DNA from 2 places in the Shewanella oncorhynchi genome. Region 2 is predicted to be linked to the other one. Evidence: riboswitches for the same ligand, from Rfam matches in the RefSeq annotation. Region 2 holds a riboswitch; the other holds the start of a gene.

Evidence for each region. Region 2 has a riboswitch for cyclic di-GMP ahead of gbpA (N-acetylglucosamine-binding protein GbpA). Riboswitches for the same ligand answer to the same signal wherever they lie in the genome.
Region 1: another riboswitch for cyclic di-GMP. It lies ahead of RA178_RS06515 (glycosyl hydrolase family 18 protein); the one in region 2 lies ahead of gbpA (N-acetylglucosamine-binding protein GbpA).

What each region holds. Positions count from the first base shown of each region.
Region 1 covers NZ_CP132914.1:1,445,349-1,450,149, reverse strand. Annotated here, with positions in the region: gene bamJ (BamJ family beta-barrel-assembly machinery protein) at 1-105, shown strand, start outside; gene RA178_RS06515 (glycosyl hydrolase family 18 protein) at 238-2,844, opposite strand; cyclic di-GMP riboswitch class I at 2,958-3,046, opposite strand; gene RA178_RS06510 (ROK family protein) at 3,397-4,182, opposite strand.
Region 2 covers NZ_CP132914.1:3,922,337-3,927,137, forward strand. Annotated here, with positions in the region: gene gbpA (N-acetylglucosamine-binding protein GbpA) at 100-1,545, opposite strand; cyclic di-GMP riboswitch class I at 1,669-1,768, opposite strand; yybP-ykoY riboswitch at 1,992-2,095, shown strand; gene RA178_RS17475 (TMEM165/GDT1 family protein) at 2,179-2,733, shown strand; gene norR (nitric oxide reductase transcriptional regulator NorR) at 2,784-4,391, opposite strand; gene norV (anaerobic nitric oxide reductase flavorubredoxin) at 4,618-4,801, shown strand, end outside.

The sequences.
Region 1 (4,801 bases), 2.5 Mb from region 2:
CGGTTTTTTATTCCCAGTGAACTCGCCTACGGTAACCGTAGCACGGGCAAGATTGGTGGTGGTTCTGTGTTAATATTTGATGTGGAACTGCTTAAGATTGATTAAATCAGTCTTCAATGAGTCTGTCTTAACGCATTCGGCTGTATTCATAAAAAAACCTAACGCTTAATAAAGAAAAAAGCCCTGAAACTTCGCAGGGCTTTATTTTTTAACCAATAACATCAAAATTTGGGATAATTACTGGCAGGTTGCCGCGCCAATATCAACCCATACTGCTGCAACACCCGGTACATCACCTTTAGTCCAGTAGCTCGCCTTCCATACACGACCGTTATAGCGAGTAGTTTGACCGCCGTTATACACCACACTAGCATCCCAACCGAGATCAACTTGGCTGAGTAACTGCCATTGATCAGCAGTGCGAGATGGCGTATTGCCCTGCGTCCAGTACTTCGCTTTCCATACCAACTGACTGTGGCTCACAGTATCGCCCGTGTTGTACACCACACTGGTTTGCCAAGCAGGATAGTTACCGGCATTAGGATCGGTTGCATCACAACCACCACCGATTACTTTTGGCGTCACGGTGAGATTCGTCGATGCGCTCGCATCCAAGGCACCATCGGAAACCAGCACGCTCAAACCATAGCTGGTCGCTTCGGTGACATTAGGCCCAGTGACCACTAAGGTGGCACTATTTTGTCCGGTTACCGACACGCCAGCGGGCACAGTCCAAGCGTAAGTTAAGGCATCACCGTCGGCATCAGAGGCACTCGCCACTATGCTAACAGTTTTACCCGCTTCCACTGTGGCAGTGGCAGCTACACTCACCACGGGAGCTTGGTTCGGAGTATCCGCCTTATTGGTCACTGTCACTGAATCTGTGGCAGATAGCCCTTCAGGATCAATCACTTTGAGGCTAAAACTATAGGCAACATCAGTTTGCGTTGCAGCCAATTGAATCGCCGCATTCGCCATATCGGCGTTTGCGATGGCAATCGTTGGGCCAGACACTTGAGTCCAAAGATACGTCAGCGCCTCATTTTCAGGATCGCGCGATCCGCTACCATTGAGCACCACATCGGCGGGACCTGTGACATTCACATCCGCACCCGCATTGGCAATCGGCGCTTTATTCACCGGTGGCGTAGTTCCTTCGCCATGACCTAAACCTTCGTGCATCGCATTTAGAATATCGCCGTTATCGGCATCAATTTCCCATGCAAATAAACCACCTAGCTGATTGGCAAGCACATATTGGCCCTTGGCTTTAACGGAACGCGCATCATCGAAAGTGATTAAATCGCCCGTAGATGCCTTGAACAAAGATGGCGCCTCGGCCGTTTCGTCATAGCTGTAAGTCCAACCACTTCCCATGTAATCGTTCGCTATCTGACGATAATCCACCACACCAGCTTCCCAAGTACCTTTTACTTTGCCCGTTGCCGTCCCCGTGAAAGGATTATTACCACTGTAGCCATTCACACCTGTCCAGCCGCGGCCATACATAGCGGCACCGACCACAATTTTCCCTGGGGTCACACCTTGGCCTAACAGCGCATTAACGCCATTAGCGGTGGTGTAACGAGTATTAGGATCCCAACTCGCTTCATACAGATTGGTTTGATGGCCGAGTTCAGTATTAGTCCAACCACCATTAAAGTCGTAACTCATCAAGAAGATGTAATCCATGTACTGCTGAGCAGCCTGATAATCGACTTTTTGAATTTTATCGTCACCTGCGCTAATAGCAGAGGTCAGCTCATAGGTACGACCCGTTTCGGCGCTTAGTTCATCAAGCATCGTCCGCAGTTCACGCATCAGAGTCACATAGGTTTCACCGTCATTGGCATTACCTAAATTTGGGTTAGCGCCATTCCCCCCTGGAAATTCCCAGTCGATATCCACGCCATCGAAGAATTTCCATGTCTGTAGAAACTCTTTCACCGAAGCGACAAAGATATCGCGCTTGGTTTTATCACCGAAGAAAAAGAAGGGATCCGAGAGGGTCCAACCACCGACCGAAGGTAAAATCTTCAAATCTGGATGTGCTTGCTTAAGTGCCATCAATTGACCAAAGTTACCTTTGTAAGGATCTGAATGCTCACTCACTCCCGCCTGCGGTATTTGAATCGCCGCCCAAGGATCGTGAATCGCAACTTTAAAATCACCACGACCACTACAGGCACGTTGCAACGCTTCGAAACTGCCTTCGATTTCTTTCAAGCTATCATTGATTCCATCACCACCACAAATTGGGGTAAAGCCATATAAAATATGGGTTAAGTTTTGCGCAGGTATCTTATCGACCGGGAATTTACGACCGTATACGCCCCATTCGACAAAGTAACCTCCCACCACTTTGCCTGATTTATTCGCATAGGGACGGTTGTTTTCTTTTAGGGGAGCATTGAGTGGCACTAAATGGCTGCCGTCGGTATCAGCCACGAGGATTTGTTTAGCATCACTCGCCGTACAGCCATCGCTGTTACACAGTTGTACTTGCATCTGATAACGGCCGCCCTTGTTCACCTTAAAGTTAGCGGTTCCCGACGCGCCAGATGGGCCTTCCCAAACCACATTGCCGTTGAGCAACACTTGGGCTCTATTGCCCACATCGCCACTCCAAAGGTTCCAACTGACGGAGACATCGGCGGCATCTTTCACAGTAACTAATTGATTGTAAGCGGTAGCCGCTTGATTCACTTCAATAATAGCGAACTTAGTTTCGCCCCAACCTAAAGTCGGTTTACCGGGTGCAGCTGCAAAAACGCTGGCACTGATGGTAGATGCCAGCGCTGATGCCACTAGCAAGGCTGATGTTGAAATTTGAGTCTTGAACATGAGATATCCCTATTGAATTTTTATATGAATCAATAAGGCAAACAAAGCGTAGACAGGAAACAGCACTCTCTTAAAACCATGCAAAACGACTGACAACTGCACGAAGAAAAACCTGTGGTATCCCCGCTATCATAGGTACAGACGAACCCTTAGACCGGAGGCTTTGCGTCCCAGTTTTTCAACTGGTTTGCCTTTTACACACAATGACAACGTTGTCATTGCAAATATCAGCATAAGCGTAAGCGCAATAAAATTGCAACAAAATATTATCAACTGCGTTATTGGCTAAAATCGTAAATAGAACTAGTCATCTGATAAGAAAGGAATTATGCAAATTAAACTATCGCTAATATTTACTTTGGGTAATGAGGATTATCTGAATACTTTAAGAATAAAAAAAACAGGACTCGATATGCCAAAGGCATCATAAGTCCTGCTTTATATTTCACAATTTATGTCGCTTATGCAGCTAAAACTCAATCACTAAACATTCATGGCGCAAACCATTGTCGAGCAACATTATGATCCTTATGCGCGGGGCATTTATTATTCTTATGCGCGGGGGTAGTCCCTTGCGAGCATCACAGATAAACCGCGGCAAACCAAGGTTTCCATATCATCGACACGATTGATTTTCATCTCAGCTAAGGGCGCGCTCAATGCCATTTGCTTTAAGCTTTCGAGACAGCCTTTGTAGTAAGGAGCGCTATTCATCATACCGCCAGCAAGCCAAATTCGATTGGGATTAAACAAATTAACCGCCCATGCTAATCCCATGCCAAGATAACTGCCCGCGCGATATAAATCATCCTGAGTGGAGATTTTGCGGCTGCGCACTGAATCGCCACTGGCCAGTTGCTCTAAACTAAACTCACCAGATTCTGTCATCACGCGACAAGGCCCCAACTCCCCCGCCACGCCCGTCGCTCCCGTAAAGACTTGTCCATTAAAGGCAATAGACATACCGATCCCAGTGCCGCACATGACCAATAACTCACAGGCATATTTGGCATCACAAGTCGCTTGCATACCCGCATCGATATCGTTGCAGATAAACTTAAGCTCACCCTGGGTTTTGACTGTATCGAAGCTCAATCCATTGAGTCCAGGTAAAGATTTACAAGAAACCAAACGATTATTTTGTACCAGTCCAGGTACGGCAATCGCTAGTTGGTAATGCTGTAAATCATAATCACGTTCAAACGCCGCAATTTGATTATTTAACTCTTCAATTTTAAAACCTTCACCTGTGGGGATTTTATATTGTTCTGTATGTCCCGCGAGCTGAAGTTCGAACAGGGCTTTGGTACCGCCCACATCTATTGTTAGTATTTGCATCGCTTACTCCACTGATACATGTGCCCCACTCTGACCCCGAGTAGAGATGGCAAATGTTAGCATAGGGTCCAAATGTTAGCGATTGAATAAAACTTAAGTTGCTAATTTTTAAGGAACAAGTCCTAATTAAAACATGACCAACCTTTTATTTAATTCACTTTTCATGCTCAAAATCACATAAATAAATTAACAACAAACCCCATAACCTCAAGCGTCTTACCTGCACAAATTCACGATTGTATACAAAATCCTTTATTCGCTACCCTTGCATCTAGCGCGCTAGACTTGCGATAATCCGAGCCGGTTAAAACTCAAATCAACATATACCCAAGCTACCTGAAGATACGAGTTTCAGAGCGCCTAGGGTGCTTCAATTCAAGGCGTATCAATGACAGAATGTCGGCTACCTTTTGAATTGATGCAACACGGAAGTGAAGTGCCCTAGACGCTCCGTCCCGGCGGTTTTTAACGCACTTTATACTGCGTTGGTTATTTTTAACTTAGCCCACTAGGTCTGCAAATAACCGCAATCGCCATGGATGGCGTGAATGCCATTAATGCAGGAGCAATTAATGGCCTTGCCTAAAGTGCGTTAAATTACCGCTGAATCCTGCATCTT
Region 2 (4,801 bases):
CTTTCACCATCGAGAGCATGCAAAATATGGGCTTAAACACACGGATATGTTTAAGCCCAATGACACCTTTTTGAAGCTAGGTTAGCTCAAAAAGTTAATTTACAGCTCAGTCCACGCCATAGCCCAAGAAGCGCCAACACCTGGCTCAAATCCTGTGGCAGAAGCCGACCACTGCACGCAATAGCCGCTATAAGGGAATGGCTTACATTGATACACTTTGCCATTTTTAGGCTGTAACACTGTAGTACCTGCAACGTAACCTTTCACGCCTGCTGGGAATACAAAATCAGCTTCTGGTGCAGGAGCTTGATCCTTTAAGAAGAGATCAAAGTTCTGCTGAATAACATCACCTTGTTTAGGCTCAGCTTTTACCTGCAAATGATAATGCCCAGCTTTAGGCTCAACGACGTCTAACACTAAGCTAGCACTGGTATTGTTAACAGTTTGGCTCACAAAACCTGCCGCTGTGCCATCATGGCTAAACAAATACGCTGACACTAGCATCTCGGCGTTACTGGTCACATCAAAGCTGACCTTCGCCGCACCATCGATAATTTGATAATCGTCGGCAAGTGAAGTGACTTCTAAGCTGTTGCCCGGAGCAGGAGCTAAATCAAATCCTACTTCGACACGCTCAATACCTGAGTTTTTCGCTGTAAAAATGTCGTTTTTGCCATACACAGGCTCAATCACACCCGATGCATTTTTTTGTCCCGCTTTTAACTGGGACTGCTGGGCATTAATCGCGCTTGCTAATAGGAAAGGCCAATTTTGTTTATCACCTTGAGTCGCATCGCTAATGGTAATGACTGTTTGCTTAGCCGCTTGCTCACCATTGGCGTCAAACACCCGGGTCATCACTTTATCGCCTGCTTTTAGATCGAGTGACGGATTGATATCCCCCACATCTTGCCATTCACTCGGCACAATAGGACCCGAGCCCAAGTTCACATCGATAGCATTGTAGAAACTATTCGTCGTATCTCCCACTTCCCACACGGCCAAGATCACTTGATAACCACTGCGACCTTCTGGCACGTAGCAGTCATGGGTCACTAACTTAGGCGGCTGTTCCATACCACCATCAACTACGCAAAAGGGAGCTAAGTCAAAGCTCGCTCGGCTCAAAGCTTGGTTTGGGTTCCAATCTTGGCGAGTTAAATAGTAACGCCAATTACGGGTGACATGATTTGCAGTGAACTGCCAACTGAATTTATTCCAGCCCGATTTAATATCCGTCTTTGCCCAACGGCTCGGACTTTGTTCATCCAAAGGTGAAAAAGCACCATTGCCAGCACTCGCCAGTTTGCCATCAGCAGGACCTGATTCAGGAAAACCCGATGGCCCCTCAACACTTTGTGGCTCCCATTGCACCGCACCACAATTGGCATTTTTACCTGTTTTACAGGCATATGAACGCGATTCAGGTGCCACAACATAACCGTGCGCCTGCGCAGAGATACTCACAAACGCATTCGTCGCCATTACTGCCGCGGCCAATAAACTCAATTTAGAAATAGGGGAAAAAACAGTAGAATTTGCCACTTTAATGCACTCCATTGATTGCCTATCATCCTAAACATAATGATAGGCTTAGATATAAAAGTGGTATTTGGGCAAACAACAGCATTAAACAGCAGTCGTTTATCTTTCACAGAAATCGAATTCTGCGGCAACTCCGCTATCTTAGTTCACTAAAAAATCCATTTACAACCTTAGACCGGAAGCTTTGCGTCCTAACTTTTCAATTAGTTTGCCAAATACAGTCGTTATCATTGAGTCACTACGAGTTAACAGTATGTAACTAAGTAGAAATGACTTGGCTAAATTAGCAACAAAAGACAACGTTGTCAAAAAATAATTCATTTATATTCATTAAGTTACAGAATGTGAATCGGTATTTTTCTGACACCCGTCAAACATTTATCAGCACCTACTGTTATAAACTCGTGCTTGAAACTAAATCTTACCTAGGTATAATGCCCACCTCGCTTCGGGGGAGTAGCTAACTGGATTTCGAGCCATCGTCATCTAGGGTGAACATCAACATACTTGGCAACATGCCATGGTGTTCACAGCAAATCATAGATTTGCCCAGCAAGACCTGAGCACAATGACCGCACCTAGGGGTGGACGGTTTATTGTGCTTATGTCATAACCACCCCTAAAGGATCACACTTGGAAGCCCTACTTGCCTCAACCTTTACGGTTGCTATCGCCGAAATTGGTGATAAAACTCAATTACTTGCACTAATCCTCGCCGCAAGATTTAAAAATAAAACCGCCATTATTTTAGGTATTTTGCTGTCGACATTATTTAACCATTTTGCCGCAGCTTGGATTGGCCAATGGGCCATTAACTGGGTAAGCCCAGATCTTGCACGTTATTTAGTGGCCGCGTCCTTCTTTGCAATCGCTCTTTGGGTGTTAATCCCCGATAAAGTCGATGCAGAGGAGAGTCGTTTCTATAAAATGGGCCCCTTTCTCGCCACCTTTATCCTGTTTTTTATCGCCGAAATGGGGGATAAAACGCAAATCGCAACTGTGGTATTAGCCGCAAAATACGATTCATTAACTATGGTGGTTGCTGGCACAACCTTAGGTATGCTGCTTGCTAACGTACCCGTAGTGATCGCAGGCCACTTCAGCGCCGAAAAATTACCTATGTTGTGGATACACCGTGGCTGCGCCGTATTGTTCGCACTCTTAGGCGTAGCAACACTGTTCTTCTAAGAATCGAGGCTGGGGTTTTGCTGCAGAATAAAATCTCTTCACGCAATATTTTATTCTTTTAAACCTAACCGTTTTGCAAGTCGGTGCAAATTACCTGTATCGATTTGCAATATTCTTGCACACGCAGCCCAATTTTGTTGATTCGCGGCTAAAACTTGACGAATAAGTTGACGCTGATATCTCTCAGTCGCAGCCTTAAGCCCCAGCATAACACTGGAATTATCTTTCGATTGTCCCTCAAGACAGGCCGACTCAGACCTAAATGCTAATTCACTGGCTGGCGTTGCGGCATCTGATGGTCTATCTTCGTCGACTGTTCTGTGTGCTTGATTCATCAAAGAATCGAGCTGAAAATGTTTATCACTTAAGCTGATATAAGCCGTTTTTAGCTCGGCTTTCGCCAACACCGCAGCCCTGTGTATCGCATGCTCTAGCTCACGCACATTACCCGGCCATGTGTATTGCTCTAATAACTGCTGCGCTGCGGGTGTGATATTGATATGGGTGAGTCCTAACTTCGCTTTACAACGTTCAAGAAAAAAACCTGTCAGCATAACAATATCTTGCCCACGCTCTCTTAATGGTGCTACGTGGATAGGAAATACGCTCAACCTATGGTAAAGGTCGAAACGAAAACGCCCTTCCGTTGCCTCTTGGTGCAAAATTCGATTAGTGGCGGCAATAATCCGAGTATTCACTTTTAGGCTCTTATCACTGCCCACTCGCTGTAATTCACCGTATTGTAAAACCCTCAATAACTTAGCTTGCAGCCCCAAGGGAAGCTCCCCGATTTCATCTAAAAACAAGGTCCCCTTGTCAGCGAGTTCAAACTTGCCTTGCCTATGACTGATAGCCCCCGTAAATGCCCCTTTTACATGTCCAAATAACTCGCTTTCGGCGACGGACTCAGGCAATGCAGCGCAGTTCAAATAGATAAGTGATTTATCGGCTCTGGTCGATTGATTATGTATCGCCGCGGCCACTAACTCCTTACCCACGCCAGTTTCGCCAGTAATTAATACCGATAAATCAGTGCCTGCCACGGCACTTATCTGCTGCTTTAGCGATTGGATCTGTTTGGATTGCCCTATGATCTCCTGCTGACTAGCAGGACGATTGAGCACCTCAGTGCCATTGGAAACTTCAACAACTTGGGATTCTAGCTGTTGCATCAATAACGCAGTATTAAGACTGGCTGCGGCCAGTGCGCTGATCACACGCAACTCGCTATCACTAAAATCATCAAACTGATGAGGGTTGAAACCATCAATGGTGAGCGCCCCAATTAAGCGATCGTTCGCGATTAGTGGTAAACCAATGCAAGCATGTACATGTAAGTTCGCACTATGATGTGGAATTAAACCATCATACGGATCAGGAAGTTCACTGTCGGCCGGGAAACGAACCACATCGCCAGCACGGGCGATAGCCTCTAATCTCGGATGTTCACTAATTTGAAAGCGCCGCCCTAACACTTCGGCAAAGAGCCCATCTATCGCCAAGGGGACAAATTGCTGCTCCCGAAATGCCAATAATGCCGCAGCATCACAATTGACACGCCGCCTGACCACTGCCAACAAACGCTCAAATCTGTCTTGCGTCGACACGCCGACAGTTAAATCTAAGGCTAACTGAGTTAAATCAGCATGGGCACTCATAGTACATCCACAGTCAAATAAAGTCATATTGACAACAGTGTAATGTCAATTTGACTAATATCAAATTGTCATTATGACATCAGCAAGTGATTTAAAATGTTGAAATACGCTAATACCAATAAAAATCAAAACCTTAAAATATTGGCATGGTGAGTGCAATAAGAGATTTAACTAAATAAGCAAGATTTACGTAGCGCATTCATTATTAATTATCACAGGTGTATTTATGACTATTCATGTAAAAAACAATATCCACTGGGTGGGTCAACGCGATTGGGAAGTGCAAGATTTTCATGGTACTGAGTACAAGATAACTAAAGGCACAAGCTACAATAGCTACCTTATCCGTGAAGAAAAAACCGTGTTAATTGATACAGTTGATCATCGGTTTAGCCAGCAATTCTTACAAA